Regions from separate parts of the Thermopolyspora sp. NPDC052614 genome, predicted to be linked through region 1. Evidence: riboswitches for the same ligand, from Rfam matches in the RefSeq annotation. Region 1 holds a riboswitch; each other region holds the start of a gene.
The links. Region 1 has a riboswitch for thiamine pyrophosphate ahead of AB0K60_RS32590 (cytosine permease). Riboswitches for the same ligand answer to the same signal wherever they lie in the genome.
Positions count from the first base shown of each region.

Region 2: it holds a riboswitch for thiamine pyrophosphate, as region 1 does, so the genes downstream of both, tenA (thiaminase II) here and AB0K60_RS32590 (cytosine permease) in region 1, are expected to answer to the same signal.
Region 3: it holds a riboswitch for thiamine pyrophosphate, as region 1 does, so the genes downstream of both, thiO (glycine oxidase ThiO) here and AB0K60_RS32590 (cytosine permease) in region 1, are expected to answer to the same signal.

Region 1 is NZ_JBFATZ010000023.1:47,905-57,483, forward strand. Features, by position in the region: gene AB0K60_RS32570 (LCP family protein) at 1-205, shown strand, start outside; gene AB0K60_RS32575 (DM13 domain-containing protein) at 518-1,045, shown strand; gene AB0K60_RS32580 (DNA-formamidopyrimidine glycosylase family protein) at 1,258-2,142, shown strand; gene AB0K60_RS32585 (rhodanese-like domain-containing protein) at 2,189-2,512, shown strand; TPP riboswitch at 2,539-2,665, shown strand; gene AB0K60_RS32590 (cytosine permease) at 2,656-4,029, shown strand; gene AB0K60_RS32595 (methylated-DNA--[protein]-cysteine S-methyltransferase) at 4,064-4,630, opposite strand; gene AB0K60_RS32600 (PAS domain S-box protein) at 4,766-6,694, shown strand; gene AB0K60_RS32605 (ATP-binding protein) at 6,832-7,329, shown strand; gene yidC (membrane protein insertase YidC) at 7,312-7,977, opposite strand; gene AB0K60_RS32615 (DUF6412 domain-containing protein) at 8,213-8,470, opposite strand; gene AB0K60_RS32620 (hypothetical protein) at 8,476-8,646, opposite strand; gene AB0K60_RS32625 (response regulator transcription factor) at 9,456-9,579, shown strand, end outside.
Region 2 is NZ_JBFATZ010000022.1:68,312-77,890, forward strand. Features, by position in the region: gene AB0K60_RS32135 (LamG-like jellyroll fold domain-containing protein) at 1-4,874, shown strand, start outside; gene AB0K60_RS32140 (hypothetical protein) at 4,970-5,563, shown strand; gene AB0K60_RS32145 (hypothetical protein) at 5,909-6,133, opposite strand; TPP riboswitch at 6,335-6,431, shown strand; gene tenA (thiaminase II) at 6,421-7,110, shown strand; gene AB0K60_RS32155 (nuclear transport factor 2 family protein) at 7,156-7,518, opposite strand; gene AB0K60_RS32160 (DUF1772 domain-containing protein) at 7,591-8,058, opposite strand; gene AB0K60_RS32165 (alpha/beta hydrolase) at 8,385-9,407, opposite strand.
Region 3 is NZ_JBFATZ010000004.1:55,736-65,314, forward strand. Features, by position in the region: gene AB0K60_RS09855 (polyprenyl synthetase family protein) at 1-67, shown strand, start outside; gene thiE (thiamine phosphate synthase) at 148-786, opposite strand; gene AB0K60_RS09865 (Rv2175c family DNA-binding protein) at 764-1,138, opposite strand; gene AB0K60_RS09870 (FAD-dependent oxidoreductase) at 1,642-2,826, opposite strand; TPP riboswitch at 3,334-3,444, shown strand; gene thiO (glycine oxidase ThiO) at 3,440-4,744, shown strand; gene thiS (sulfur carrier protein ThiS) at 5,021-5,221, shown strand; gene AB0K60_RS09885 (thiazole synthase) at 5,214-5,969, shown strand; gene pknB (Stk1 family PASTA domain-containing Ser/Thr kinase) at 6,114-8,105, shown strand; gene alc (allantoicase) at 8,772-9,579, opposite strand, start outside.

The DNA.
Region 1 (9,579 bases):
CGTCGACAACGGCACCGGCACCTTCGACCTGCTGTCGCTGGGCCTGGCCATGAGCAACGACCCGGTCACCACGGTCGTGCCGGTGGGCTCGTTCCCCACCATCAACGGCGTCAACTACGCCAAGTGGGACTCGGCCAAGGCCACCAAGCTCTTCGACGCGCTCGCCGCGGACAAGCAGGTGCCCAAGGACGCCCTCGCCAAGTGAGGTCCGGCGGCGCCGGATGACTGTTTCGCCCCGCTCGTGGCGTACGCCGTGAGCGGGGCGAGCCGTGTCCAGGGGCGGACATCGGGTCCGTGCGCCGTAAGGGTTCTGTAAGCCGGATCCCGGATGTCTACAAGTGGGGTGCGGTGCTCTTGTAGGTGACATCACGACCGCCGCGCCGCCGGGAGGTTGCGCCGGCTGCCGGGCGCGGTCGACAGGCACCTATACGCAGGAAGGGAGGGCGGCGTCGATTCCGCGCCGCGCGACATCATGAACTTCAAGGTCCTAGCTCGCAGCCCCATCACCTGGGCGGCCATGGTAGTGATCGCGGCCATCATCGGTGTCGTCCTCTATCTGTTCCAGCCCTGGCGGCTCTTCACCACGGTCGAGGTCAACGAGGCCGAGCCGGGCGTGACCGCGCCGGCCAAGGTGGGCGGGAACGGCGAGGTGGCGTCCGGCGAGAACGACGGCGCGGACGCCAAGCCGGCCAAGAAGACCAAGGAGCTCGCCTCCGGCGCCTTCGTCTCGCACGAGCACTCCACGACGGGCAAGGCCCGGGTGCTTGAGCTGGCCGACGGCAGCCGGGTGCTGCGCATCGAGAACCTCGACACCTCCGACGGGCCCGACCTGCGGGTGTGGCTGAGCGACCAGCCGGTCAAGGAGGGCGCCGCGGGCTGGTTCGTGTTCGACGACGGCAAGTGGCTGGAGCTGGGTCGGCTCAAGGGCAACAAGGGCAACGCCAACTACGCGATTCCGGCTGACGCGGACCTCGACACGCTCAAGAGCGTCACGATCTGGTGCAAGCGCTTCAGCGTCTCCTTCGGCGCGGCGGCGCTCGCCTGAGACGTCGGACCGATACGGCGCCCCTGCCCGCACTGCGGCGTGGGGGCGTCGTGTAGATGGGCGCAATGGTTATCCACAGGCTGTGGATGACTGGTGTGTATCTGTGGGTATCCCTGTGGATAACGTGATCGGGTGCTTGTGACCTGGGACTAAGAGGGGCTTGCGGTGGTCGCCTCGGCGCGGCGGTGGGCGGGCGCGGTTACGGTAGGGATATGCCAGAGCTGCCGGAGGTGGAGTCGCTCGCCGAGTTCCTGCGCGAGCAGGCCGTCGGGCGCACGGTGCTCGCCGTCGAGGTGCCCGCCTTCCAGGCGCTGAAGACGGTCGATCCGCCGGTCACCGCGATCCGCGGCCTCGCCGTGACGTCGGTGGCGCGGTACGGCAAGTTCCTCGATCTGGCCTTCGGCGTGGGCGGGCCGCACTTCGTCACGCATCTGGCCAGGGGCGGGTGGCTGCGCTGGCGGGACGACTTCGCCGGGGTACGGCCGGCGCGGCCGGGCAAGGGGCCGCTGGCGGTGCGGGTGCGGTTCGCGCCCGACGCGGAGGGGCGTTCGCCCGGCTTCGAGCTGACCGAGATGGGCACGCAGAAGCGGCTGGCCGTGTACGTGGTGAACGATCCGCGCGAGGTGCCGGGCGTCGCCACGCTCGGGCCCGATCCGCTCGCCGACGACTTCTCGGTGGAGGCGCTCAAGGGCATCGTGCGCGGCAGCCGTACCCAGATCAAGGGGTTGCTGCGGGATCAGAAGGTCATCGCGGGCATCGGCAACGCCTACTCCGACGAGGTGCTGCACGCGGCGCGGATGTCGCCCTTCAAGATCGCGGGGACGCTCACCGACGAGCAGGTGGCGCGGCTGCACGAGGCGATGGTGACGACGCTGCGCGAGGCGGTGGCGCGCTCGCGCGGGCTGGCGGCCAAGGATCTGAAGTCGGAGAAGAAGAGCGGGCTGCGGGTGCACGGCCGTACTGGGGAGAAATGTCCGGTGTGCGGGGACACGATCAGGGAGGTGTCGTTCGCCGACTCGGCGCTGCAGTACTGCCCGACCTGCCAGACCGGGGGCAAGCCGCTCGCCGACCGGCGGATGTCCCGCCTGCTCAAGTAGGCGCACCCGGGCCCGACCTGGCGGCGCGGGCTGCCAGAATGGCCGGATGAACGTTCCGGAGACCCCTGTTCAGTCCGTGCCCGACGACGCCTACCTGCTCGACGTGCGCGAGCCCGAGGAGTGGACGGCCGGGCACGCGCCGGGCGCGGTGCACATTCCGCTCGGCCAGTTGCCGGCCCGGGTGGCGGAGGTGCCCGCGGATGTGCCGATCTATGTGATCTGCCGGGTCGGCGGGCGGTCGGCGCAGGCGACGGCGTGGCTCAACCATCTCGGGCGCGAGGCGATCAACGTCGGCGGCGGCATGATGTCGTGGGCCTCGGCCGGGAAGGCGATGGTCGCCGAGGGAGGGCACCCCCCTTACGTGGCCTGATCCCGAATGGCATAATCCGGGTAAAAGTTAACAACCGCGGGAGCTCGGGCGGAAACCGGGCTGAGAGGGCGGCTACTTCGCAGGGGAAGTCGTGCCGCCGACCGCCGAACCTGTCCGGATAATGCCGGCGTAGGGAGCGTGTGATGAGGCCTGCCGCCACCAAGGACGAATCTGCCACTTGGGACAAGCGCGACGAAGCACCTCTCACTCTCGATGAAGCACCCCCGCAGACGCTGGGGGTGCTCGACCAGGGCGCCTTCTGGGCGAACCTCGGCGTGAGCCTGCTGGGGTTCTCGGGGGCGCTGTTCCTGCTCAACCCCCTCGGCGACGCGCCGCTGACCTTCACCGCGGCGATGGTCGCGGCCGTGGTCGGCAGCCTGGTGGGCACCGCGATGGTGGGCCTGGCCGCCGTGCCGGGGGCGCAGACCGGGCGGCCGGCGATGGTGCTGCTGCGCGGGCTGTTCGGGGCGAGGCTGTCGTACGTCCCGACGGTGCTCAACATCATCCAGATGCTCGGCTGGGGCGCGTTCGAGCTCTGGGTCATCGCCCAGGGCGCCCAGGCGATCTTCGGGGGCGCGGTGCCGTACGGGGCCTGGGTGATCGCCGCGGGCGTGATCACGACCGCGCTGACCATCAGGCCGCTCGGGGCGATCCGACTGCTGCGCCGGTACGTCACCGCCGGGGTGATCGTGTCGATGGTCTGGCTCACCGTCGCGCTGGTCCGCGAGGGGCCCGCGCTGAGCGGCGGCTCCTGGGAGGCGTTCGCGCCCGCCATGGACTATGTGATCGCGCTGTCGGTGTCGTGGGTGCCGGTCGCGGCCGACTACGCGCGGCATTCCCGGTCGGGCCGGGCGGCGTTCGCCGGCGTGGTCGGCGGCTACACGATCGCGCAGGTCGCCTGCCTCGCGCTGGGCATCATCGCGCTCGCGCTGGTCGCCAACGACGACACGCGGGTGTGGAGCGCGTTCGTGGCGGCGCCGCTCGGCGCGCTGTTCTTCGGCATCCTGGTGCTGCGCGAGACCGACCAGTCCTTCGCCAACGTGTACTCCACGGCGATGTCGCTGCAGAACCTGCTGCCGCGGGTGGACCGGCGAATCTTCTCGGTCGCGATCGGCGTGCTCACCACCGTGACCGCACTGGTGCTGGACGTCAACTCCTACGGCGCCTTCCTGGCCGTGATCGGCGCGGTCTTCGTGCCGATGTTCGCCGTGCTCGTCGTGGACTACTTCGTCCTCGGCGGCGGCGCACGCTGGAACACCGCCGAGGACGCCCCGTCGCGCCTGCTCATGGTGCTTCCATGGCTGCTCGGCTTCGCCACCTGGTGGATGCTCGCGGCCCTGCCCGAGGTGTCCTGGTGGAAGGCGCTGTGGACCGCCGTGCGCGAGGCGATCGGGTTCACCCCGGCGCCGTGGATGAGCGCCGCGGTCGGCGCGTTCCTGGTGGCGTCCCTGGTCACCCTCCTGGTGGGCCTGCCGGCCCGCCGCCGTTCCGGGTCCGTGCGGTCCGAGCGCGGCTGACTCCGGGCGATCAGTCGGCCGATCAGCCGGCCCATTAGCCGACGTCGATGCCCTCCAGGGCCAGCAGGCGGCGCTTGGCCTCGACGCCGCCCGCGTAATTGCCGGGCTTGCCCTCCGCCTCGATCGCGCGGTGGCAGGGCACGATCAGGCACACCGGGTTGGCCACCAGCGCGTTGCCCACCGCCCGCAGCGCCTGGGGCCGCCCGATGCGGGCGGCCAGCTCCCGGTGGGTGGTCACGGTCCCGTACGGCACCGCGAGCATCATCTGCAACACGGTACGCGCGAACGGCGTGGCCAGCCGCAGGTCCACCGAGCCGGTGAACGCGCGCAGCCGTCCCTCGAAGTAGGCGTCAAGCTCGCGGCGCAGCGGGTCGAGCCGCCGCGGATCGGGGCCGATGAACCGGCCGATCTCCCGGCTCACCCGCTCGAAGATCGCGTGCTCGTTCTCGAAGCTGCAGGCCGCGACGCCGCGCGCGGTGACCGCGAGGACCAGCCGGCCGACGGGCGTGTCCGTGGTGCCGAAGGCGATCTCGGGCGGGGTCACGCCGACGTAGCCGGGCGCGGTCACCCGGAGCAGGGCTTCAAGATCTGGTGACGGCATCGCCCACGTCCTCTCCCGCGGCCGGCCCGGGCGCGTGCTCCCACCGCCCCGGCGACCGTCCCACCAGCGTATCGGAGCGGTCTCAGCCCAGGAAAAGCGGCAAGATCAAGGCAGGAGAACGGGCACGATGGGGACGTGGGTGACGAGAGGGTCGAGAGCGCCGACGACGGCATCGCGCGTGCCGTGGTCGCCAGTTCGGCCAACGCGATCGTCGCGGTCGATCGTGATCTGGTGGTGCTGGTCTGGAATCCGGCGGCCGAGCGCATGTTCGGGTGGGCCGCCGAGGAGCTGATGGGGCGGCGGGCGCCGATCGTCCCCGGCGATCTCCTGGCCGAGCAGAACGGGGTGCTGGAACGCGTGCGCACGGGCGGGCGGGTGTCGCTGCGCACCAAGCGCCTGCGCCACGACGGCTCGCTGATCGACGTCGTCGCCGACATCAGCGCGCTGCGCTCGGACGCCGGGGCGCTGCTCGGCTACACCTTCGTCTACCACCTGGTCGAGGAGGACGAGACCGCCCGCGACCACTACGCCCGCCGGGACCGCCTGGTGCGGCGGCTCACCGACGTGGTCGGGGACATCAACGCCGAGCTGGAGCTCCCGGCGGTGCTCGACCGCATCGCGGCGAGCCTCACCGAGCTGACCGGTGCGGACGCGGGCTGCTTCGTGCTGATCGAGGACGAGCGGCTGAAGCTGGTGAGCTCGCACCGGCTGCCCGAGTCGATGCGCGGCGTCACCGGCGACCTGCACACCAGCCTCGTCGGCAAGCTGCTGCGCACCGGCAAGACCGTGCTGCTGGAGAACGGCGACCCCGCCGGGCTCGACGAGCTGATCTGGTCCCGGCTGCCCGGCCTCAACGCGGTCGCGCTCGCGCTCGCCGCCGTGGGCAGCAGGCCGTACGGCGCGCTGTACGCGTTGTTCGCCTCACACAAGGTCGGGCACGTGGAGCTTGAGCTGCTGGAACTGCTCGCCGCGCACGCCGGCATCGCGGTCGGCAACGCGCTGTCCTACCAGGAGGCGGTACGCCAGCGCGCCCACCAGCGGGCGGTCGTGGACGCGTCGGCGGACGGCATCGCCGTACTGGACGAGCATGGGCGGGTGCGGCAGTGGAACCCGGCCGCGCAGGAGCTCACCGGCTTCCCGGCCGAGAGCGTGATCGGCGGGCCGCCGCCGTTCCCGCTGCCGCCGCCGGGCGAGAAGCTCACCACGCAGTTGCCGTCCGGGCGGTGGCTCGACATGGTCAGCGCGGAGATCACCGAGACCTGCGAGGTCGTGGTCGACTTCCGCGACGTGACCAAGGCGAAGGAACTGGAGGAGGCCAAGGACCTGTTCCTCGCCACGACCAGCCACGAGCTGCGCACGCCGATCACGGTGGTGCGGGGGTTCGCCAGCACGCTCGACGCCAAGTGGGACGTGCTGTCCGACGCCGAGCGGCGCGCGGCCGTGCACACGATCGCCGAGCGGGCGAACTCGCTGGGGCGGCTCGTCGACCACCTGCTGCTCGGGGCGCGGGCCGGGGCCGAGGAGCTGCAGATCCGGCTGGAGACCTTCGACCTGGCCGAGCGGGTGCGGGCGGCGACGCTGGGGCTGCCCGCGTTCTCCGAGCGGCACCGGGTGGAGGTGAACATCGCCGACCTGCCGCCGGTGGTCGGCGATCCGCTCGCCATCGACATCCTGCTCGACCAACTGCTGGAGAACGCCTTCAAGTACTCGCCGGACGGCGGGCTGATCCAGGTGGCGGCGTGGGCGGACGACGGCGAGGTCGTCGTGGTCGTGGAAGACGAGGGGGTCGGCATCCCGCCCGCCGACCGCGAGCGCATCTTCGAGCGCTTCGTCCAGGTGGACAGCGGGGACCGGCGGCGGTTCGGCGGGGTGGGGCTCGGGCTGTACATCGTGCGGAACCTGGCGCGGGCCCAGGGCGGGGACGTCACCGCGCACACCCGGCCCGGTGGGGGGACCCGGATGCGTCTCGTGCTTCCGGCGGCTGCTAATGTCACCGAACCGGACAAACCCGCATCTGTGCTGATGACGGGGCTCACTAGCGGACTCGACACACCGAAGCGGTAACAGGGCGGTCACAGATAAGCTGATCTATTGTCGAATGTGCACAAGCCGTAATGGCGTCGCGGTTTCCATGCCCTAGGAACGGGGCATTTCGGTCGTATCTGGGTTGTCTTTCCTCAGGGGGAACAGGAATCGGGGAGGTGAGTGCGTCGAGCGCCGTCCTGCTTCCATACGCGCCGTCCAGCGTCGCCGTCGCACGCCAGCGCCTCAGCGCCGATCTTCGGGCACGGGGGATCTTCGCCGCGGTCGCCGACGATGCCGTCCTGGTGATGAGCGAGCTGCTGAGCAACGCCCTGCGCCATGCGCATCCCCTGCCATCCGGGCAGGTCAGGGTGGCTTGGGAGTTCGTCGACGGGAACGTCGAGGTCCAGGTGAGCGACGGCGGCGCGGCCACGGCGCCGCGTGCCGGGCGGGCGCCGTTGTCCTCGCTGGGGGGTCGGGGACTGGGCATCGTGGAGTACCTCGCCGAGCGGTGGGGGGTGCGCTATGACGAGGAGTGCACCACGGTGTGGGCGGTCGTCTGCACCCCCGAGACGTCTGTGGCGAGCCAGAACGGGCAAATTGGGCATGACGGTCAGAGTGCCCAAAATGGGCACATTAAGACGCCCGAAATGAGTGTGCTACGCGAGTGCGGCTGACCGCGGATAGAGCACAATACGTTCCGCCGTCGACCAGGCCGTGCTGACCAGCAGATATATGCCGGTCGCCAGCGGAAACACCCCGGCCGCGAGTATCACCCCGAACGGCAGCAGCCGCAGCGCCCTGATCGGCACCTCGCCCATCCGCCGGGACAGCACCCACGCCAGTACGGCGAGCGCGAACAACAGCCCTGCGAAGACGAGGGCGGCCGGGCTGAACAGCCCCGAGGTCGCCACGACCGCGGCGAAGTGCTCGCCCAGCGGCACCCCGAGCGCGCTCTGCGCGAGCAACGCGTTCGGCTGTCCGGCGATCGTCGCCGAGATGAACAACTGGTAGGTCACCGAGAAGAACGGCAACTGCGCCAGGCCGGGCAGGCATCCGGCCAGCGGCGAGGTGCCCTCCTTGGCGTACAGGGCGGCGAGCTCGCGGTTCAGCCGGTCGGGGTTGGCGCGATGGCGTTCGCGCAACCGCGCGATCTTGGGCGCGATCCGGAGCCGGTCGCGGTGGGCGCGTGCCTGGCGCAGGCTCAGCGGGAGCAGCAGCACCCGCACCGCGAGCGTGAACAGCACGATCGCGACGGCGGCGCCGGTGTGGTCGGCGAGAGAGGAGATGAGCCGGTAGGCGGGTTCGAGAATCGGGTCGAACATGGTCGGGGGAGCCCTTCGTCGTACGCGTGCTTGCCGGCGCGGCGACGGCGTACGGCCGCCGCGCGATGGGGACGCGATGGGGATCGGCGAACATGACGAATGCGCCCGCGACCTCACGTGGGGATCCCTCAAGGATCCCGGGGGCCCGTGCCGAGGTGAACGAGTGACGGAAACGAGCCCTGGCGAGGCGTGCTCCCTGCGTCGGGATCGGCGGCAGGGTCCCTCGCGGTGAGGTTCAGGCGGGCGCGGGGCTCCGCGTCGGCGCTCTAGGGCGTGGCCGCCCGGCGGTATCGGGGTCGCGCAGCCGCACGACCACCGGCCGCGCCACCGGCACGGCCTGGCCCGCGACGGCATCGGCCCGCGGCATTCCCGCCACGAGCCCGACCGCCCAGGCCAGCATCAGCAGGGTGACCCCCACCAGGCCGAACGCGGTCACCGTCGCGAGGCCGGATGACCCCGAGACCAGTTCCGCGAGCAGGGCCAGGGAGGTCACCGCGCCTACCGCGAGGAGTTCTTGCCGACGACGGTGACCGCCACGAACACCACCAGGGCGATCACGCCGATGATGAGGGCGAACTTCAGCAGCGCGAACAGCGCCGGAATGATGAACGAGAAGAGCACGAAGAGGGCGAGTAACGCCCCTGCGACCATGAAAACGATGCGGGCCATGCCACAACGCTACGTCGCTTCCCCCCGCTCCGCGACGCACTTGCGGATCACGGATGGGACTCGAGTCGTCCGATGCACGGTGACCAGGGGTGTTTTATTCAGCGAGTTGACGGCGTCCGGCTTGGGACGGTGAAACCCCGCCGAGTCGGCCCGGCGACCGCTGACGCGTCCGAACGAGCCGTCGGCTCCGGCGATGGGCGTACGGCGCTGCGCCACGTGGACAAGGTGCGAACAATGAACGTTCGCGGACGTCGCCGACCGGCCTCGCGGTGAAGAGTTTGCGCAGTTCGGGTGCCGAGTGGCCACACCGACCGGGCAAGCGTCCTGGCGGCACGGGCGCGTCGTCACCCAGCCCATAGCGTCACGCCGGGAGGCTTCGGTGCGGGTAGGCCGCGAGGCGATCGGCTTGGACACGATCCGCTCAGTTGGCTTCGGCCAAAGGTGCGTACTTACGAAGTCGTGACGTATGGGGCGTCCTGATCGGACCCGAGCGCGAGCGTCTGTGTAGGTAAGTAACGTGAGGGCATGAGCGCGAATCGGGCGGCCTGTCTGGGTGGATTGCGGCGGTTTCCGCTAGGCCGAGCGACCTCGAACCGCGGCGGGAGGCGACCGGCCGACCACCGGGCCGACCACCGGGCCGGCCACTGGGCCGAGCGCGCGGCCGGGCATGGAACCGGCCGCTCGGAACGGGCCGGCCCGGCAAAGGGCGGCAGGCCCGCCGACGGCGATCGGCAGGGGGCGGCCGGGGTGTGGCACGCCGAGCCGTACTCGAAGGCGGGTTTGACCCGGGCGCGGGCGGGAGCGCGGCCATGACCGGGGGAGGCGCGCCGACGTCGCGGATCATGGTGGTGGAGGACGATCCCACCGTGGCCGAGGTGGTCGTGCGCTACCTGCAGCGCGACGGGCACGACGTGGAATGCGTCGGGGACGGCG
Region 2 (9,579 bases), on a different contig from region 1:
CCGCCAAGTCCGGCCGGCCCGTCGAGATCCCCTCCCGGTTCACCGAACGGATGAAGGTCTGGGCCAAACCCGACGGCAAGCACCTGCAGGCCGCGCTGTACACCCGGCCCGTCCAGCTCAAGAACCCCGCCAACGGCGCATGGGAACCCGTCGACACCCGCATCGTCACCCGCGACGGCGAACTCCACGCCGCCCGGGTCAAAACCCCGCTGACCTTCGGCGAACGCGGCGCCAAACGCCTGGTCACCGCGACCGGCGAGAAAGGCGCCAGCGGCCTTGCCGTCACCCGCGCCCTTCCCGAGCCCAAGATCTCCGGCAACACCGTCACCTACCCCGACGCCATAGCGCCCGGGGCCGACCTGGTCGTGCACGCCCAATCCGACGGCTTCATCTCCCAGGTCGTCTTCCGCCACAAGCCCACCGGCCCGGTGACCGTACGACTGCCGCTCACCCTGCCCAAGGACACCAAGTTCGGCACAACCCCCGACGGACTGCCGCAACTGAAGGACGCCAACGGCAAGGCCGCCGCCGCGCCGATCGTCCTGACCGCCATGGACGCCAAGGTGGAGGCCGGCCCCGACCAGGGCAAAACCTCCCCGGTCAAAGCGCGTGTGGACACCTCCGGCACCACCTCGGAACTGGTGTTCACCCCGGATGAGAAGTTCCTGGCCGACCCGGCGGTGACCTACCCGGTGACGATCGCCGCCGCCTCCGAATGGTTCGGCGGCGGAAGCCCCGACGACGCCTGGGTCAGCAAGAACGACCCCTCCAGCAACCACGCCGCAGACGGCTGGCTGCGCGCGGGCACCACCTCCACCAGCGCCGACATCGCCCGCGTCTACCTCAAGTACGACCTGGACGTCCCGGAACTGGAAGGCGCCACCGTCGTCGACGCCGACCTGATCATCTGGAACTACAAGTCCGGCGGCCCCGGCAACGCCCTGTGCGGAGAAGTCCTGGGCTCGGGCATCCTCGCCCAGCGCATCACCTCCGACTGGGACACCTGGAGCCTGGACTGGGACAACCAGCCGACCAGAGCCGGCGGCACCGAAGGACTCAACACGGCCGGTTACAACTACGACGCCACCGACACCTGGTGCGCCAAGGACGAGGCCCTGTGGTACCGGGTCTCCACCATAGCCCGCGCCTGGATCGAACAGGACGTGCCCAACCACGGCCTGGTCCTGCGAGCCGCCAGCGAAACCGCCGCCATCAACTGGCGCCAGTACTACTCCAGCGAGTACAGCGGACAGCCCTACCCTGGCAGCCGCCACGCCCCCACCCTCATGATCGAATACGAGCCCGTGCAGACCGTGGAAGTAGGTACGTTCCAGTACGGCGAATGGGGCGCTACTCAGGCGGACCTGGATGCGCAGCGAACACGGCAGACGGAGGATGAGACCCCACCCTTCACCAACCCCACCGATGAGGAGGCCCGGCAGGCTGCTTTGAACTCGCGCACCAGCGTCTTGGTCAACGCCAATGAGCTGGAGCCGCCGCCAGGCTTGAGTGAGGAAGAACTGGAGGAGTTCGCCAGAACCGAAGGAGGGGACTATGAGGACTATCCGGAACCTGAGCCGGGGCCGGACACCGTGCCCCCTCAGGTCATGACCAACCCCGCCGACGGAGACACCGGTATTCCCACTGATACTCAGATTCGGGTGTCATTCGGTGAGTCGGTGACGGGCCAAACCTTCGCGCTGAAGGACTCGGCGGGGGCCGATATAAGCTTCAGTGCCACACCGATCGGTGATGACCCGAGTACGGAGGAAATCGAACCCGATGATCAGGCCTGGTCACTCAAGCCTGATCAACCCTTGAAGGAAGCTGAGCGCTACCGAATCGAAGTCAAGGCAGCCAGGGACACGGCTGGGAACGTGATGAGCGACTATGCTGCCACCTTCACGACGGTAGGCGGAGCCACGCCCGTGCCTGGACTGGTGGCGGCCTACGGTATGGAGGAAGGGACCGGAACGATGGTCTCGGACTCCTCCGGGCAGAACAACACCGGAATCGCCAGGGACACGAGTTGGGCCGCCGAGGGCAAGTTCGGCAAAGCATTGTCTTTCAACGGCACCACCAGCATGATCACCGTCAGTGATAGCCCATCCCTGCGCCTGGGCAGCGGCCTGACACTATCGGCCTGGGTGAAGCCGACCAGCGTTACCGACTGGCGCAGTGTCATCGCCAAGGAACTCACCTCGGGCGAGGGCGTTTCGTACGCGCTCTACGCCTCCAATGGGGTCAGCCCGTCAGGTTGGCTACAATCCAACGGCCGGACCTCACAGATCGACGGATCCGCCCCTTTGGCGACGGGTGTCTGGAGCCATGTGGCGCTCTCCTACGACGGCACCACCGCCCGACTGCACGTCAACGGATCGCAGGTGGCGGAAGTACCGCTCAACGGAGCGCTTGACGACGACGGCGGAGCAGTGACCATCGGTGGAAACAACATCTGGGGCGAGCACTTCACCGGTTTGATCGACGAGGTCCGTATCTACAACGTCGCGCAGTCCGAAGAGCAGATCCAAAGCGACATGAACACCCCTGTCGGAGCCTCCGGTTCGACCCCCACTCCAACTCCAACCCCGACCCCTACGCCGACTCCGACGGACCCGCCCGGCCCCGTGCCTGGACTGGTGGCGGCCTACGGTATGGAGGAAGGGACCGGAACGATGGTCTCGGACTCTTCCGGGCAGAACAACACCGGAATCGCCAGGGACACGAGTTGGGCCGCCGAGGGCAAGTTCGGCAAAGCATTGTCTTTCAACGGCACCACCAGCATGATCACCGTCAGTGATAGCCCATCCCTGCGCCTGGGCAGCGGCATGACACTATCGGCCTGGGTAAGACCGGCTGAACTGACGGACTGGCATACGGTGGTCATGAAGGATCTCTTTGCCGGAGACGGCGCGTCGTATGGCCTGTACGCTTCAAATGGCTCCGTACCTGCCGGCTGGCTATTGAAAATGGAAGACGGAGAGGTGGCAACTCCGGAAGCCACCGGTCCACTAAGGCCAAACGAGTGGAGCCACCTAGCGCTGACCTACGACGGCACCGTCGCCAAGTTGTACGTCAACGGTTCTTTGGCCGGTCAAGCTGCCGCCACCGGCGACATATACGACGACGGCGGTGATCTTCACATCGGAGGCAATTCCGTATGGGGCGAGTTCTTCGGGGGGTTGATCGACGAGGTCCGTATCTACAACATTGCGCAGACCGCAGAGCAAATTCAAACCGACATGGATTCTCCCATTGGAGGCGGCGGCGCATCGCCAGTACGAACCGGAGAGGCTGCAGTTACGATTTCCTCCGCCGTAAAGCTCGAGGTATCTGGATCGGCTGAGGTCGATGGGAGAACCGCTGTAACCACCCGCACACCCCGCTTCAGGGTTTGGAAGAGTGATGCGGGACGGCATTCGTCGAACCTGGAAGTACAGATCATCGAGTCCCCGTCGAAGTCGTCGAGAGGTAAAGGTCTGATCTGGTCGGGTAAGGCCACAGGCAACGAGAAGAAGCCATACGTCGATCTGAAAGTTCCGGTTGGCAAGCTCCGCGCCGAGCAGCACGTGCGCTGGCGGGCCAGGATCGGCACCGACGGCGCTTGGTCACCGTGGCAGAACCTGACCGTCTCTGACAAACGTGCCCCTTCCGCTTCCGCGCGCGCCGCGCTCCCTGCAGCAAACGCGGACTGGCGTGTGACAGAGTGCTGGGAACATGAGCAGGAGGCCAGAACCGGCGAACGGCTGTACCGCCCTGACGGCTATTACGCGAGCCGCATACACTGGTGTGCCATTCAAGAGGTCGCAAGCGGTGATGCCCAGTGGGGTACACGAAGAAGTATGGTTAACGGTATCTTCGCGGACGCCACGATCATTGGAACGGCCGTCGGCAATGGTAAGGACGCGCCTACGCAATACCGGTTCACCCGCTACAGCATATCTGTGCAAAACATACAACCGGTCGGTGGAGTGTACGCCAGGCAAGCCATGATGGCTTTCGGCGCCAAGACCCATAACAGTGCCTGCACAATAACGGGCACCTCGTATGCCGAGGCAAGTTGGCAGGAGTGGCGGGACGGAAAGACTGTCGACTTCACCGTCGTTTCGAATGAGCAGAACGGCGGGGGAATCGATAAGATCGAATACTGCTATCCAAAATTTTACACCAAGATATGGCTCGATGGTATTCCTAGTACGAAACCGAAGTACTACTGGTCGGATGCCAAGCCGCAATCCCGATGCGACTCGGCATCCTACCTCATCCGGCATTATGGCAGCGGTTGCATCTTTGACAAGGTGGCGGCTGTATATGAGACGACAGAGACCCGTCCTGGCCTTCCATGGACCCATATGGGAGACCCCGACAACGTCAACATGGCATATCGAAGCGTCGCATCCCATATTTGGACGGCCCAGCACAAGACGGAGTTGACGCTTCCGGTCAAGCGGGACAAAATAATCCCAGGCCATTGGGCGGTAAGCAGCGAACCCCTCACGCGCCTGGTCAACGGGACCTGGAAAAGGAAGAATAACGAAAAAAGTCGCAAGCGGTGTAGGCAGCTATTCGCAGACTATGATCGAAGGGATGCAGAACTAGGGAAGGGTAAACTCCACAAGGTCTATGAATGTGACGAGTTCCCGTTCCAGTCGACCATGCAAGGCACTTGGGTTAGTGTAGAGCGGGTGAACAGCCCCGACGCTTACGCTTGGTCGATTAGACCTGTATGGCATAAGCGCAACACCGAAGACGGGATTAGGCTCGGCGTCTTCTACGGAACCCAGAGGATCCTAGGAGAGGACGGCAATCGCCGGAATATCACTTATGATCAATACTGGGTAGAGGCGCATGTGCCTGGACAGAATCCGCACTAGTATCTGAGCGGCGTCAGAAGCAATGCCCCCCAGGCTTCGCAGATCAGCCCGTGATCCTGGGGGGCCTCCTGAACAGACGGAAGGTCAATCAGACTATGTTGGATGAGGTCGTCGCTCATTACACTGAGCTGCTGGACCACCTCGGCGAGGATATGGCGTACACGGTGACGATTCCCGACTCCGGGATCCTCGCCATCGATGAGGCCGTACGTCGGATGGGGTTCGGCACCGTCGAACTGCGAGGCCCTAGTGAGCCACACAGCGGTGCCGACCTTTCCCTGTACCAGGTTGGTGCGGGCATCGTCACCTTGAATTGGTCCTTCCCTCTGCCTGAACACAAGCAGGTGACCGACAGACTCGGCGGCGAAGGCTTTCGCCACTGGTATGTGGCCTTCGATATCAATGGCGGCACCACCATGTACGTCCGGTATGGGAACACCGAAGGGAACCTCGAACACCCCGAACCGCTCGACCTGCCCTTCACACCCTGGACGGACCTCCTCGGCCCTTTGGCCGGCTACGCCGACCTCCTCACGAGTGCATATGACAGCGAGGAGGGGGAGGCCACGGTGGACATCGTAGCGGCCTGCCTGACCGTGGTGGAACTGGAAAGCGGCATCCGACTCGATGAGGAATTGATGCACGGTCCACACTCAGTACTGCCGATGCCGACTCCGGAATTCGATTAGTTCCCTTGCCCCGCCGCTGCGAGCCGCTCACCGACGGCTGGAAGATACGCCGGCGGCGCGCGGTGGCCGAGCAGACCGCTTCGGCCTGGTTGGACTGGACCGCGACCAGATTCACTTCGATGGGCCAAGGCGGATTGTCGCCCCCGACCGCACCCTTACCGTCGAGGAGACCACGGCCGCCCGCGACGCCGCCGTCGCCCTGGCCACCACCCGCCTCGGAGCCACCCTCCGCGGCGCCTGACCCATCACGCGGGGCGGCCGACCCTCACCGGCCGGCCGCCCCGCGAGCGGCCGTACCCACCGCCAGACTGTCACCAGGCGACCATCGTCATTTCTCCTCGTCAGTCACGACGAGCAGGTGGGGCCGGGCACGCACTTCCCGCACGAAAGCACGCCCGACTGGACGAGACGCCCGGCCTCCCGCTGAACGGTCAGCCACGGAAGCCCTAGGCGTTCGGCGAGGCCACTGATCGAGTCCTCGGTGTCGGGATGCAGGAGCATCCAGGTGAGGAGTTTCACCTGCGACTCCGAACGGAAGATCGGGAGCAGCGGCGGCGGCATAACCTTCAAAAAACGAAGATTAACCTACACTTATTGAAGAATGCGAGTCTGGCCCGGCTGAAAGGCCAGGTCAGCGTGGCGAACGTGGTCCGGCCTTGGCAGGCGACGCGTCGGCTGCGACGTAACAAGCCGTCTTCGTGCGCGGGCTCTGGGCCGACCCTCGAACCTGGCGCCTGGTCGTGCCCCGGTCGGCGCGCCGCTGTTAGGGTGTGCTGTGACGCGGGGTGCCCGGCATGGCCGGGCTGAGATCAGACCCGTCGAACCTGAACTAGTTAGCACTAGCGGAGGGACGTCACGTGGGAGACGCGGCATTCTGCGACGAGGTGTGGGAACGCGCGGCCAAGCTGGTGCGCGCCATCCACGATCACCCGTTCAACACCGAGTTGGGGGCGGGCACGCTCGACCGCGACCGGTTCGCGTTCTACATCGTCCAGGACGCCCGCTACCTGGTGGCGTTCGCCAAGGCGCTGGCCACGGCGTCGGTGCGGGCGGCGAACCCCGAGGAGGCGGCGTTCTTCGCGCAGGGCGCGCACACGGCGCTGGTGGTGGAGCGGAGCCTGCACGCCGGGTACGTCGAGGAGTTCGGCCTGTCCGCCGAGGACATCGAGGGCATCGCGACCTCGCCGACGTGCCTGGGCTACTCGTCGTTCCTGCAGGCCACCGCGTTGGCCGAGCCGTACCCTGTGCTCGTGGCCGCGCTGCTGCCGTGTTTTTGGGTGTACCAGGACGTGGGCACGGCACTCCTGCAAAGCACCGCCCACATCGAAGATCATCCGTACCGCGCGTGGATCTCCACCTACTCCGACCCGGACTTCGCAGCGTCGGTCGAGCAGGTCAAGAGCATCGCCGACCGTCTCGCCGCGGCTGAAGGCGAGTCACGCGAGGCCATGACGGCGGCGTTCCTCCGGGCCACGGAGTACGAGTGGCTGTTCTGGGACAGCGCGTGGCGCAGGGAGACGTGGCCCACCGCCCGGTGGCTCACCTGACGACGCCTGCCCGCCGAAGCCGCCCGGTCCGCTAATCGTTCCCGTTCACTGCGTGACGGTCCTGGTGATCGAGTCGACGCGGCGGACCCGTCCGTCGGGGGCGAGCCGGGCGAACAGGCAGACCTCGATCCGCACCGTCTTGTCCTTTCTGACCAGGACGGTCATGGTGTAGCGGGCGGCGGCTCGGTCGCCGTCGAGCAGCGTGTCGTGGATCTCGATGTTCAGTTCGCGGACGTTCTTGCGGACCGGTCCGGCGTGGTCGATCAGCCGCTGGCGGTCGAGGGTGATGCCGTCGTTGTGGTATTCGATTTCGGGGGAGTAGTAGCGGTCCAGGATTGTGGCGGCATCCTCCTGGCTGAAGGCCAGCTCGTACGGCATCCGTGTCAGAAAGGCGTGGAAGTCGGGCATTAGATCACCTCAAATGTGCTCATACGGCCATGTCCTCGTGTTCGTTGGTCGCGGCAGTGCGACATGACGTCCTCAGCGAGGTGCGGGCCGTGCGACGACGGCGGCGATGACGATGAGCGCGAAGGCGGCCAGCGCGGTCAGGGTGCGCAGGGCGTGAAACAGCTCCCATCGCTGGAAGAGTTCGGCGTAGTCGGCCGGGGCCGAGTCGGCGGCCCATTCCCGGAACCGGGGGTGCAGCGGGACGTTGCCGAACAGGGTGATCAGCAGCGAGGTCAGCACCAGCGCGCCGGCGGCGAGCGACGGCAGGCGCGGGCGGCGGGCGATCGCCAGGCCGAAGGTGGTGAGGATGGCCAGCGCCATCGCACCCTGCATGATCGGTGCGTTGACGTTCATCAGCGTGGTGTGGAAGGTCAGGCGCACATCCGTCGGGACGGCCCGGAACGTGGGGACCACATTGGCCGCGCCGTACCCGAACGCGCCCGCGAGCAGCCCGGTGGCCAGCAGCGCCGCCCCCTGGATAGATCTGACTGGGAGTCTCATGACGCAATCGTCGTCCGGTCGGCGGTCTCGGGCGTCCCGCGCGGGGAGTGAGCTGTCGCTACCCCACCAGAAGCAGCGGCGGCCGGTCTACGCCGCCGGGAGTAGTCCGCGATACGGCCCCGGAGGGATGAGCGCCGATTCACGTCGTAGTGTGCGGGAACGCGGTTCGATCCGAGGGGGCCGCGGGAGCCTGCCCGACGCCGTGCTCGCCGTGCTCCTCGCGGCGGTGCTCGGCGTGGGCTCGCCGTCGGCGCGTCGTCGGCGCACCGCGCTGCGCCACGGCCGTGCGCTCGCCACAGGCCGGAATCCCCGGCGGCCCACCGCGTTCACTCGCCCGGCGCGTGTTTCCGGAGGAAGTCCCTCGCTACGGCTTGTGCCCGAGACCCTTCCGGACTCAGCCAGAAGCCCAGGTGATCCTCGTGTTCCATCCGGTATCGTTCCGCGCCGGGTATCCGCTGGGCCGCGAACTCGTGATGGTCGAAAGTCACATCACCGTCCTGCGTGCCGTGAATCAGCAGGGTCGGTGCCATGATCCGCTCCAGCGGCAGGCCGCCGCGCCGAGCCTGCGCCGCGTCGTTGTCCGTGCCCGGCCAGCGCCGCTGGTAGGGAAACGTGGTCGCGAACATCGCCTCGAAGAGCGCCCGCACGTGCGGGGTGTTCATGATGTACGCGACGCGCCTCGCCCGCTGTTCCTCGGTGAAGGTGCTGGTCTCGTCCAACGTCCCGGCGACCACGCTCTCGAATGAGAGCCTCGCCGTCAGCAGGGCGAGCTTCTGACCGACGACGTTCAGGAACGTTCTGCGCGCCGGCGAGCTCGTCTCACCGGGCTGCGGTTTGCTCACGCCGCCGATGGAGACCAGTCCCCAGATCCGGTCCGGATGACGTGCGGCGAAGGTGTAGGCGACGGGGGCTCCCGCCGAGACCGCAAGGACCCCGACCCGCTCGATGCCGAGTTCGTCCAGCAGCGCGGCGAGCAGGTCCGCCTGCTCCTCGTTGGTACGGCCGCTTTCCAGCGGCGTGCCGAGGTAGCCCGGCCGCGAGGGGCTAAGGATGCGGAACGAGTCCCCGCGCAGCCAGTCGGCGAACAGCCGTCCCTGATCGGCTCCGCCCAGCCCTGCGTGGACCGACAGCAGCACGGGGCCCTTCGCGCCGTACAGGTCGTACTCGATAGGACCGAGCCGGGTCACGGCCGTCCGCAGATCGATCCGCACCCCATCGAGGATCTCCCGGCGTGGATCGTCGTCGATGCCACCGTCCCAAACGAGAAGCCCCGCGAGCACCGCGACCGGTATCCCGACCAGCACGGCCAGCGTAATAGAAATGATCTTGACGATTCTTCGCTTCCACACGGTTCCTGCACCCCTTCGGCCGCCACTCGTACCCGAATCGTCATCCGGCCCGGCCGCTTCAGGCGTCCTGCAGAGGAAGGCTTCGTTCGTACGGCACCGGGATCACAATCTGGTGGGCTACTCCCGGGGAGGTAACTCCTGACGAGCTCTCCGGTCCCGCGAGGCCGCGCAG
Region 3 (9,579 bases), on a different contig from region 1:
GCTGACCCAGGAGGCCCGCACGGCCCTGGCCGACCTCGCCGTCATCGCCACCACCCGCCGTACCTGAGGCCGCACCTGGACCCCACCTGAGGCCGCACCTCGGGCCGGACCTGAGGCCGGACCTAAGGCCGGACGCAGCCGGGCGGGTCAGGCCGCCGCGAGCCGGCGGGCGAACTCCGCCGCCGCCGCGCCGGGATCCTCCGCCTCGGTGATGGCCCGGACCACCACGACCCGGCGTGCCCCCCAGGCGAGGACGTCGTCGAGGTTGGCCAGGTCGATGCCGCCGATGCCGAACCACGGACGGTCCGTCGGCAGGGACGCGGCGTGTTTCACCAGCGGCGGCCCGGGGGCGGGACGCCCGGGTTTGGTGGGCGTCGGCCAGATCGGCCCGCAGCAGAAGTAATCGACGCCCTCCCGCGTCGAGGCGTCCGTCGCCTCGGCCGCCGAATGGGTGGACAAACCGATCATCGTCTCGGGGCCGACAATGCGCCGGGCGACGTCCACCGGCAGGTCGCCCTGGCCGAGGTGCAGGACGTCGGATCCGGCGGCGTAGGCCACGTCCGCGCGATCGTTGACCGCCAGCAGCGCGCCGTGCCGGTCGCAGGCCGCGCGGAACAGCTCAAGGAGCTCCAGCTCCTCACGGGCCTCCAGGCCCTTCTCACGAAGCTGGACGATGTCGACGCCGTTCGCCAGCACCGCGTCGAGGAACCGCGCCAGGTCCCCCTCGCGACGCCGGGCCCCGGTGCACAGGTACAGCCGAGCGTCAGAAAGCGAGCGCCTGGGCACGCCGCTTCACTTCGGTGTGCCGACCCGCCCTGATCGCGTCGACCGGCGCTCCGGGCAGGGAGTCGTCGGCGGTGAACAGCCAGCGCAGCGACTCGACCTCGTCGTAGCCGGCGTCGGCCAGCACGGTGAGCGTGCCGGGAAGGCCCTTCAGGATGTCACCGTTCCGGATGAAGACCGCCGGGACCTGCGGCTCTCCGCCTTCACGCCGGACCCCGATCAGCTTCCTGTCCCTCAGGAGCTGCTTGGCGCGCCCGATGCTGATACCGAGACGCGTGGCCACTTCCGACAGGGGGAGCCACTCGCCGATGAGCTGGTCCGTCTCCCGGTCGATCTGTACAACAGAAAGCGTCACGCAACCACAATTACCACGGCCGACCGCTTGTCAAACACCCCCGGCATGGTGCGAGAACGCGCGGCGCAAAGGTTTTACCATGCGCGGATAAAAACGCCGATGGGACCATGAATCGCCCCCGGACATCTCGCCCGTACGGCACCCGTTACCCGCGATGGGTGACGTATCAGCCAGCCCACCAGCAACACGGGACAAAGTGTCCGCACGACGGCGACGGTCGCGACGTACGCCGACGCAGCGCCGCTCCCGGCCCGCCCGCCCTTCTCCACACCGTCGAAAGACGCCACCGGCAGTAACGCCGACGACGCCGACGACGACGGCGACGACGGCGACGACGGCGCTCGCGGCGGCGCGACCGGGCGGCATCCGGGCGGCCTCGGCGATCAGGCCGCAAGCAACGCGGAACCCATCACCGAAGCCCACGGCCCTTCCGACCGGCCGCCGACGGCGACGAACCACGTCGGCCCGTCCGGCCCGCGTCCCCGATGCCCGCTCGGCGAAGATCAGCTCAGGACGCAGTCGCGCAGCGTGGTGTCGGGATCGGAGAGCCGGTCCGGATCGACGCGGTGGCGGGCCTCGATGATGCGGCGGCCTTGGACCAGGTCGCGGGGCCGGTCCACGGTGAGGATCGCGGTGAGGACCTCGTCGCCGGGCGGGCCCGCGAGCCAGCAGACGGCCCACTTGGCGTCGGCGGAGGGCTCGCCGCGCGGCAGCATGCGCGCGCCGACGTGGTGGCCGACGTACTGGACCATGCGGCCGAACTGCTCGGACCAGAAGTACGGCACCGGGTCGTAGACCGCGTCCTCGCCGAGCAGGGTGGCCACGGCCGTGTCGGGCGCGCCGAGGGCGGTGTCCCAGTGCTCGACCCGCATCCGGGTGGAGAAGCGCCGGGACCACCAGGCGGCGCAGTCGCCCGCCGCCACCACGCCGGGCAGGGTGGTGCGCAGGTGGGCGTCGGTCAGGACGCCGTCGCCCAGTTCCACGCCGGACCCGCGCAGCCAATCGATCGCGGGCCGTACCCCGACGCCGCTCACCACCACGTCGGCCTCGACGAACGAGCCGTCGGCGAGCGTGACGCCGCCCTCGTCCACGGAGGCGACCTTCGCCTCGAGCAGCAGCTTGATGTCGGCCTCGGCGTACCAGGGGGTGGTGTAGGCCCCGACGGTCGGTCCGAGGGCCGCCGCCAGCGGCGTCGAGGCGGCCTCGATCACGGTCACCTCGCAGCCCTTCTTGCGGGCGGCGGTGGCGACCTCGGCCCCGATCCAGCCCGCGCCCACGACGGCGACCCTGGTCCGCGGGCCGAGCAGGGCGCGCAGGGCCAGCGCGTCGTCGATGGTCCGCAGCACGTGTTGCGGGCCGCCGCCGGGCAGGCGGATCGGCTTCGCGCCGGTGGCGATCACGAGGCCGTCGTAACGCACCTCGCCCGAGGACGTGATGAGCACGCCCTCACGCAGCCCGGTCGCGACGACGCCGGGACGCACTTCGACGCCGACGGCGTCGAAGTCGGAGTCGACGGTGGTGCTGTCGACCTCGCCGAGCAGGACCGCCTTGGACAGCGGCGGCCGGTCGTAGGGACGATGGGGCTCCTCGCCGATCAGCGTGATCGTGCCGCCGAATCCGCGAGCCCGCAAGGCCTCGACACTTCGTAAGCCGGCCAGGCCGGCACCCACCACAACGACATGATTCACACGCCGACCATAGACGGGGATCCCGGTACACGCTAACCGCGATTGGGTAACGGATCCTCTCACTGTGCCACAAATCGGGTGATGAGGACGCCCACATCCGCACGAATCGTCGGCTGAACGACCGCTCCGCCCCGACCGCGCCGTTCCCGGCCCTTCCCGCCCTTCCTCCTCCGGCGCCCGTGCCGCCGTGACGCCCGTCGCCCCCGCACGTCGCCCCCGCACGTCGCCCCCGCACGTCGCCCCCGCACGTCGCGCCCGCACGTCGCGCCCGGCGACACGCCCTCTCCGGCCTCCGCGGGCGAGCCTCACGGGGACGTCGGAGCCCAAAACGCCGTCCCGAACGGCATCCCGGCCAGGCCGTTTCGCCCAGCCCATGCTCACCTCTCGTGCCGGGACGGCGTCGCCGAACGCCGCATGTCTCCGGGCTGAAACCCGCCGAGGTGAAAATTTCAGCTCGGCGAAGCCCCCGTTCCCAAGGGGCGGGCGGCCGGGAATAGGCTGAGAGCGGAACAAACGCGCGGGAGCCCGGCGAATCGGGCTGAGAGGAGGGCGTGCGGCCCTCGACCGCAGGAACCTGATCCGGGTCATACCGGCGAAGGGAGCGGATACCTGAATGAGTGACATCGGCAACGGTTCCGCGCCGGACGTGCTCGTCGTCGGCGGCGGGATCATCGGCCTCTCCGTCGCCTGGCGGGCGGTGCGGGACGGGCTCACGGTGGCGGTGGTGGATCCCTCGCCCGGCTCGGGGGCGTCCCACGCGGCGGCGGGCATGCTGGCGCCGGTCAGCGAGGTGACCTATACCGACGAGCCGCTGCTGCGGATCGGCCTGGAATCCCTGGCGCGGTGGCCGGCGTTCGCGGCCGAACTCGCCGACGCCTCCGGAATCGACCCCGACCACCGCACGGACGGCACGCTCGACGTCGCCTTCAACGCCGACGACATGGCGGCGCTCGACGCGCTGGGCGCCTTCATGGGCGAGCTCGGGCTCCCGGTCACGCGGCTCACGGGGCGGGAGTGCCGCCGTCTGGAGCCGATGCTCGCGCCGGCCGTACGGGGTGGGCTGCTCGCCGAGGGCGACGCCTGGGTGGACCCGCGACGGGTCACGGCGGCGCTGCTCGCGGTGCTGGACGCCGCGGGAGTGCCGCTGCACCGGGAGCGCGTCACCGGCTTCGTGCTGACCGGTCCGGCCGAGGACCCGACCGGCTGCCGGGGAGTGCGGCTCGCCTCCGGGCGGACCCTGCCCGCCGGTCGGGTGGTGCTCGCCGCGGGGGCCTGGTCGGGCTTCGTGGACGGCCTGCCGCCGGGGATCCTGCCGCCGGTGCGCCCGGTGAAGGGGCAGATCATGCGGCTGAGGTCGCCGCGCCCGCTGCTCACCCGGTGCGTCCGGGGCGTCGTGTACGGCTCGCCCGCGTACCTGGTGCCGCGCGGCGACGGCGAGGTGGTGCTGGGCGCGACCCAGGAGGAGATGGGCTTCGACGAGCGGGTGACCGCGGGCGGCATGTGGGAGCTGCTGCGGGACGCGCGGGAGCTGGTTCCGGGCGTCACCGAGCTTGAGCTGGTGGACGTGGTCGCCCGGCTCCGGCCGGGCACCCCCGACAACCTTCCGATGATCGGCCCCACCGCCGTCGACGGGCTGGTGCTGGCCACCGGTCACCATCGCGGCGGCGTGCTGCTCGCCCCGCTCACCGCCGACACCGCCCTGGCCGAGGACCGTTCCGCCGTGGCGGCCTGCTCGCCGCTGCGTTTCGCGGGCACGGCGTACGGGGGCGGGCACACCGCCGAGATCCACGATCGCGAGGACCGGACGGCGGGCGCTCCCGAAGGGCGCGACGCGCACGTCGCCGCCGGGGATGCGCACGGCTCCGTGCCCGGCCGGGAGCCGCACGATCGGCAGGGAGTGACGAGCGGTCCCGACTAGCGAGCCAAGCGGACAGGCCGGGCCGGACGGGTCGGGCCGGACGGTCGGGCAGGACGGGTCGGACCGGACAGGCCGGACTGAACGCGGCGAGCCCCACGGCCGGGCGGAATGGAACGGGCCGAACTCCACGGCCGGGCGGGAGCGGTACGCCGGACCGGGCGGGTCATCTCGGCGGCCGGAAGGAGCGGGCCGATTGAGCGGGACGGGTGCGCGATTCGAACGCAGGGGACGGGCAGGGGCCCGTCGTCGACAGGGCACGGACGGGTACGGAGCCAGATGCGAATCATGATCAATGGGAAGGTCGCGGAGTTGCCCGAGGGCACCACGGTGGCGCAGGCGGTGCGGGCGCTGACCGGGATGACGACCGGCGTCGCGGTCGCGGTGAACGACGAGGTGGTGGCGCGCGGGGCCTGGGAGACGACGCCGCTGGCCGAGGCCGACCGCGTCGAGGTGCTGACGGCGGTGCAAGGTGGATGAGCTGATCATCGGCGGCGAGAAGTTCTCCTCCCGCCTCATCATGGGCACGGGCGGCGCGCCGTCGCTGGAGGTGCTTGAGCAGGCGCTTGAGGCGTCCGGCACGGAGCTGACGACGGTGGCGATGCGCCGCCTGGACCCGTCGGCGCACGGCTCGGTGCTGGACCTGCTGCGGCGGCGCGGCATCAAGGTGCTCCCGAACACGGCCGGGTGCTTCACCGCGGGCGAGGCCGTGCTGACGGCCCGGCTCGCCCGCGAGGCGCTGGACACCGCCTGGGTGAAGCTTGAGGTGATCAACGACGAGCGCACGCTGCTGCCCGACCCGATCGAGACCTTCGACGCCGCCGAGCGTTTGGTCGCCGACGGGTTCACGGTGCTGCCGTACATCGGGGACGACCCGGCGCTGGCCCGCCGGCTCGAACAGGTCGGCTGCGCCGCCGTCATGCCCCTGGGCTCCCCGATCGGCTCCGGCCTGGGCATTCGCAACCCGCACAACATCGAGCTCATCGTCGAGGCGGCTGGCGTGCCGGTGATCCTGGACGCCGGGATCGGCACGGCCAGCGACGCCGCCCTGGCGATGGAGCTCGGCTGCGACGCGGTCCTGCTGGCGAGCGCCGTCACCCGGGCGCGGCAGCCCGCCCTGATGGCCGCGGCCATGCGCGACGCGGTGATCGCGGGCCGGGCCGCCCGCCTGGCCGGCCGCATTCCCAAACGCCACCACGCCCAGGCATCCTCGCCCACCACGCCCTGAACGAGGGGCCGCGGGCGAGGAGACGGGCGGGGAGACGGGCGGGGAGGTGCGTCCGCCATGAAGGGGTAGGGTAACGGGCACGTATCCGCATCGGTTTCGGGCGTCGGCACGTGCCGGGACGCAAAGCCGCCGTAAACTCCCCACGTGGACACGACGCTTGCGGACCCTCTGGTGGGACGGCTCCTGGACGGGCGCTATCGCGTCGACTCCAGGATCGCCCGGGGTGGCATGGCCTCGGTGTACCTCGCCATGGACGTCCGGCTGGACCGCACCGTCGCCGTGAAAGTGATGCACCGCTCGCTCGCCGAGGACCCCGCCTTCGTCCGCCGTTTCATCGGCGAGGCCAAGTCGGTGGCCAGCCTGTCGCACCCCAATGTGGTGGCCGTCTTCGACCAGGGCACCGATGGTGAGCACGTCTACCTGTCGATGGAGTACGTGCCGGGGCGCACCCTGCGGGACGTGCTGCGCGAGCGGGGGCGGCTGCCCGCCAGGGAGGCGCTGGAGATCATGATTGCGGTGCTGGCGGCGCTCGGCGCGGCGCACCGGGCCGGGTTCGTGCACCGGGACGTCAAGCCGGAGAACGTGCTGCTCGCCAACGACGGCCGGGTCAAGGTCGTCGACTTCGGGCTGGCGCGCGCCATCGAGGGCAGCAACCACCAGACCCGCACCGGCTTCATGATCGGCACGATCGGGTACATGTCGCCCGAGCAGGTGACCGACGGGCGGGCGGACGCGCGCAGCGACGTGTACGCGTCCGGCATCATGCTGTTCGAGCTGCTCACCGGGCAGCCGCCGTACTCGAGCGAGAGCCCGATGGCGGTGGCCTACAAGCATGTCCACGAGACCGTGCCGGCGCCCTCCAGCCTGGTTCCCGACATTCCACCGGCGATCGACCGCCTGGTCGCGGACGCCACCGCCAAGGACGCCGACGACCGTCCGGCCGACGCCGGCGCCCTGCTGGTGGCGGCGGTCGAGGTACACCGCGCGCTTCCCCCGGGCGGTGCCGCGCCGCCTCCCCCGCCGCAGGCGGACGCCGCGGCGCGGGTGGCCGGGCTCCACCAGACCGGCGAGCACTGGACCGGCACCGGGCCGGTCGGCCCCGATCGCGCGGGTCCCGGGCCCGTCGCCGCGCCGCGTACCGGGCCGAATCGGACGATGGTCCAGCCGAAGCTCGAGTTGCCGACCGAGTCGACGCGGCGATCCCGGTCCCGGTCCCGGCGCCGCATCGGGCCGCAGTGGGTCGCGATCGGCGTGCTCGCGGTGGTCATGCTCGCCGGAATCGGATTCACGGCCTGGTACTTCTCGCAGGGTCAGTACACCACCGTGCCCAACCTGCTGAACAAGAACATCGTGGCCGCCCAGAGCGAGGCGACCAAGCTCGGTTTCCGGGTCACCGTCGCCAAGGCCGAGAACAGCGACAAGGTCGCGGAGAACATGGTGCTGCGCACCGACCCGGCGTGGGGCTCAAGCGTGCCCAAGGGCTCGCCGCTCACGCTGATCCCCTCGGCCGGTCCGGTGAAGGTGGTGGTGCCGGACGTGGCGAACCTCACCGAGGGCGCCGCGCGATCGAAGATCGCCCAGTCCGGGCTGACGGTCGGCAAGGTGATCAAGCAGGGGAGCCCCACCGTTCCGCGGGGCCAGGTGCTGCGGACCAGCCCGCAGATCGGGTCGAAGGTCAGGGAGGGCCGTGAGATCACCATCATCGTGAGCTCCGGTCTGCTCATGCCCGACGTCACCGAGATGCCCCGGGAGCAGGCCGAGCAGTTCCTCCGCGAGAAGGGCCTCAACCCGCAGGTGGTGGAGCAGGTCGACGACGCCCCGGCGGGCACCGTCATCGCCCAGAGCCCGGCCGCGGCCACGCCGGTCGACAAGGGCGCCGTCGTCCAGATCACGGTCTCCAGGAACGAGAACATCGTCTGCTTCGGCCCGTTCGGGGAGTGCCCGCCGCCCGGCCAGGAGCAACAGCTCATCCCCGTTCCCGATGTGCGGTTCAAGGACGTCAGGGACGCGCAGGAGGAACTGCGCAGGGCCGGCTTCCAGGTCAGGGTACGCGGCGTGGCGCGGTCGGGCCGGGTCTTCGCCCAGCACCCGATGGGCCAGGTTCCCCCGGGCACCCGCATCACCATCTGGCATTAGCCGCCGGTACGCCGGATCCCGGGCGACGCCCCCACGTGCACGCCCGGCCTCCGGTTGGCCGGGTGGCACGGATGCCCGCGAGGGCTCAGGTGCGACGACACCACGGCCACACCGGAAGTCGTGATGCCACGCCCCCGCGAGCACACCCGGCCTGCGGTCGGCCGGGTGCCACGGATGCCCGCGGAGCTCAGCCCCGGCGACACCACGGCCACACCGGCAGTCGTGATGCCACGCCCCCGCGAGCACACCCGGCCCCCGCCCCGCCGGGCGCCACGGATGCCCGCGAGGCTCAGATGCGAGGACACCACGGCCACACCGGAAGTCGTGATGCCACACCCCCGCGCGCACACCCGGCCCCCGCCCCGCCGGATGCCACGGATACCCGCCAGGCTCAGCCCCGAAGACACCACAGCTACACCGTTGGTGCCGCGCCCCCGCGAGCACACCCGGCCCCCGCCCCGCCGGATGCCACGGATACCCGCGAGGCTCAGCTCCGACGACACCACGGCCACACCGCTGGTGCCGCGCCCCCGCGCGCACGCCCGGCCCCCGGTCGGCCAGGTGCCACGGATACCCGCGAGGCTCAGCTCCGACGACACCACGGCCACACCGTTGGTGCCGCGCCCCGTGCTCGTCCGGCGTACCGGAGGCGCCGTGGGCCCGCGCTTAGGGTGTGAGCGCCGTGAAGCGGGTGGTGAGGTCGTCGAGGGCCTCTGGGGTGAGGGTTCCGCGGAGGCGGAGCCGGGCCATGCCGCCGTCGGGGTAGATGTCGAGGCGGACGTGGGTGGCGGGGCGGTTTCCGGCGAGGCGGAAGCGGTGTGGGGTGTCGGGCTGGAGCCGGGTGCGCGGTAGCAGTTCGAACCAGGCGGATGGGTCGTCGGGGGAGGCGGTGCGGGCGTCCACGGCGGTCAGGCGGGCGTGGCTCGGGGCGTTGTGGATCAGGTTGGTGGTGTCGAGTTCGGCCAGGTGGATCACGCCCGCTCCGGCCAGGCGGAGGGTCACCCAGTCGTTGCCGTCGTCGCGGCGGCGGCGGGTCTCCCAGCCCTCGGACTGGTTGCGGGCGAGGCCGGGGGCGATCAGGTTGACCGGCGAGGAGTAGAACATGTCGGAGCAGCCGGTGATCGTCGCGCCGTTTTCCAAGGCGGCGAGGTCGATCGTCAGGCCCGCGAGCAGGGCCGGGTCGGGCACCGGCTCGCCGTGTACGCGCAGGCGGGCTACGCCGCCGTCCGGGCGGATGTTCAGCCGGACGTGGGTGAAGCGCCGTCCGGCGTCGACGTCGAACTCGTGCCGGGCGTCGCCGCGCAGCGGGCTCTCGGGGACGATGGTCGTCCAGGCGGCGTGCTCGTGCAGCTCGGCGGCGGACGGGTATCCCGGGGCGGCGCACGCCTCCACCCAGGCGTACGGGGGGTGGTTGCCGGTGAAGTGGGCGGTGTCGACGACCACGCCGCGGATGACGCCGGGCAGGCCGAGGCGG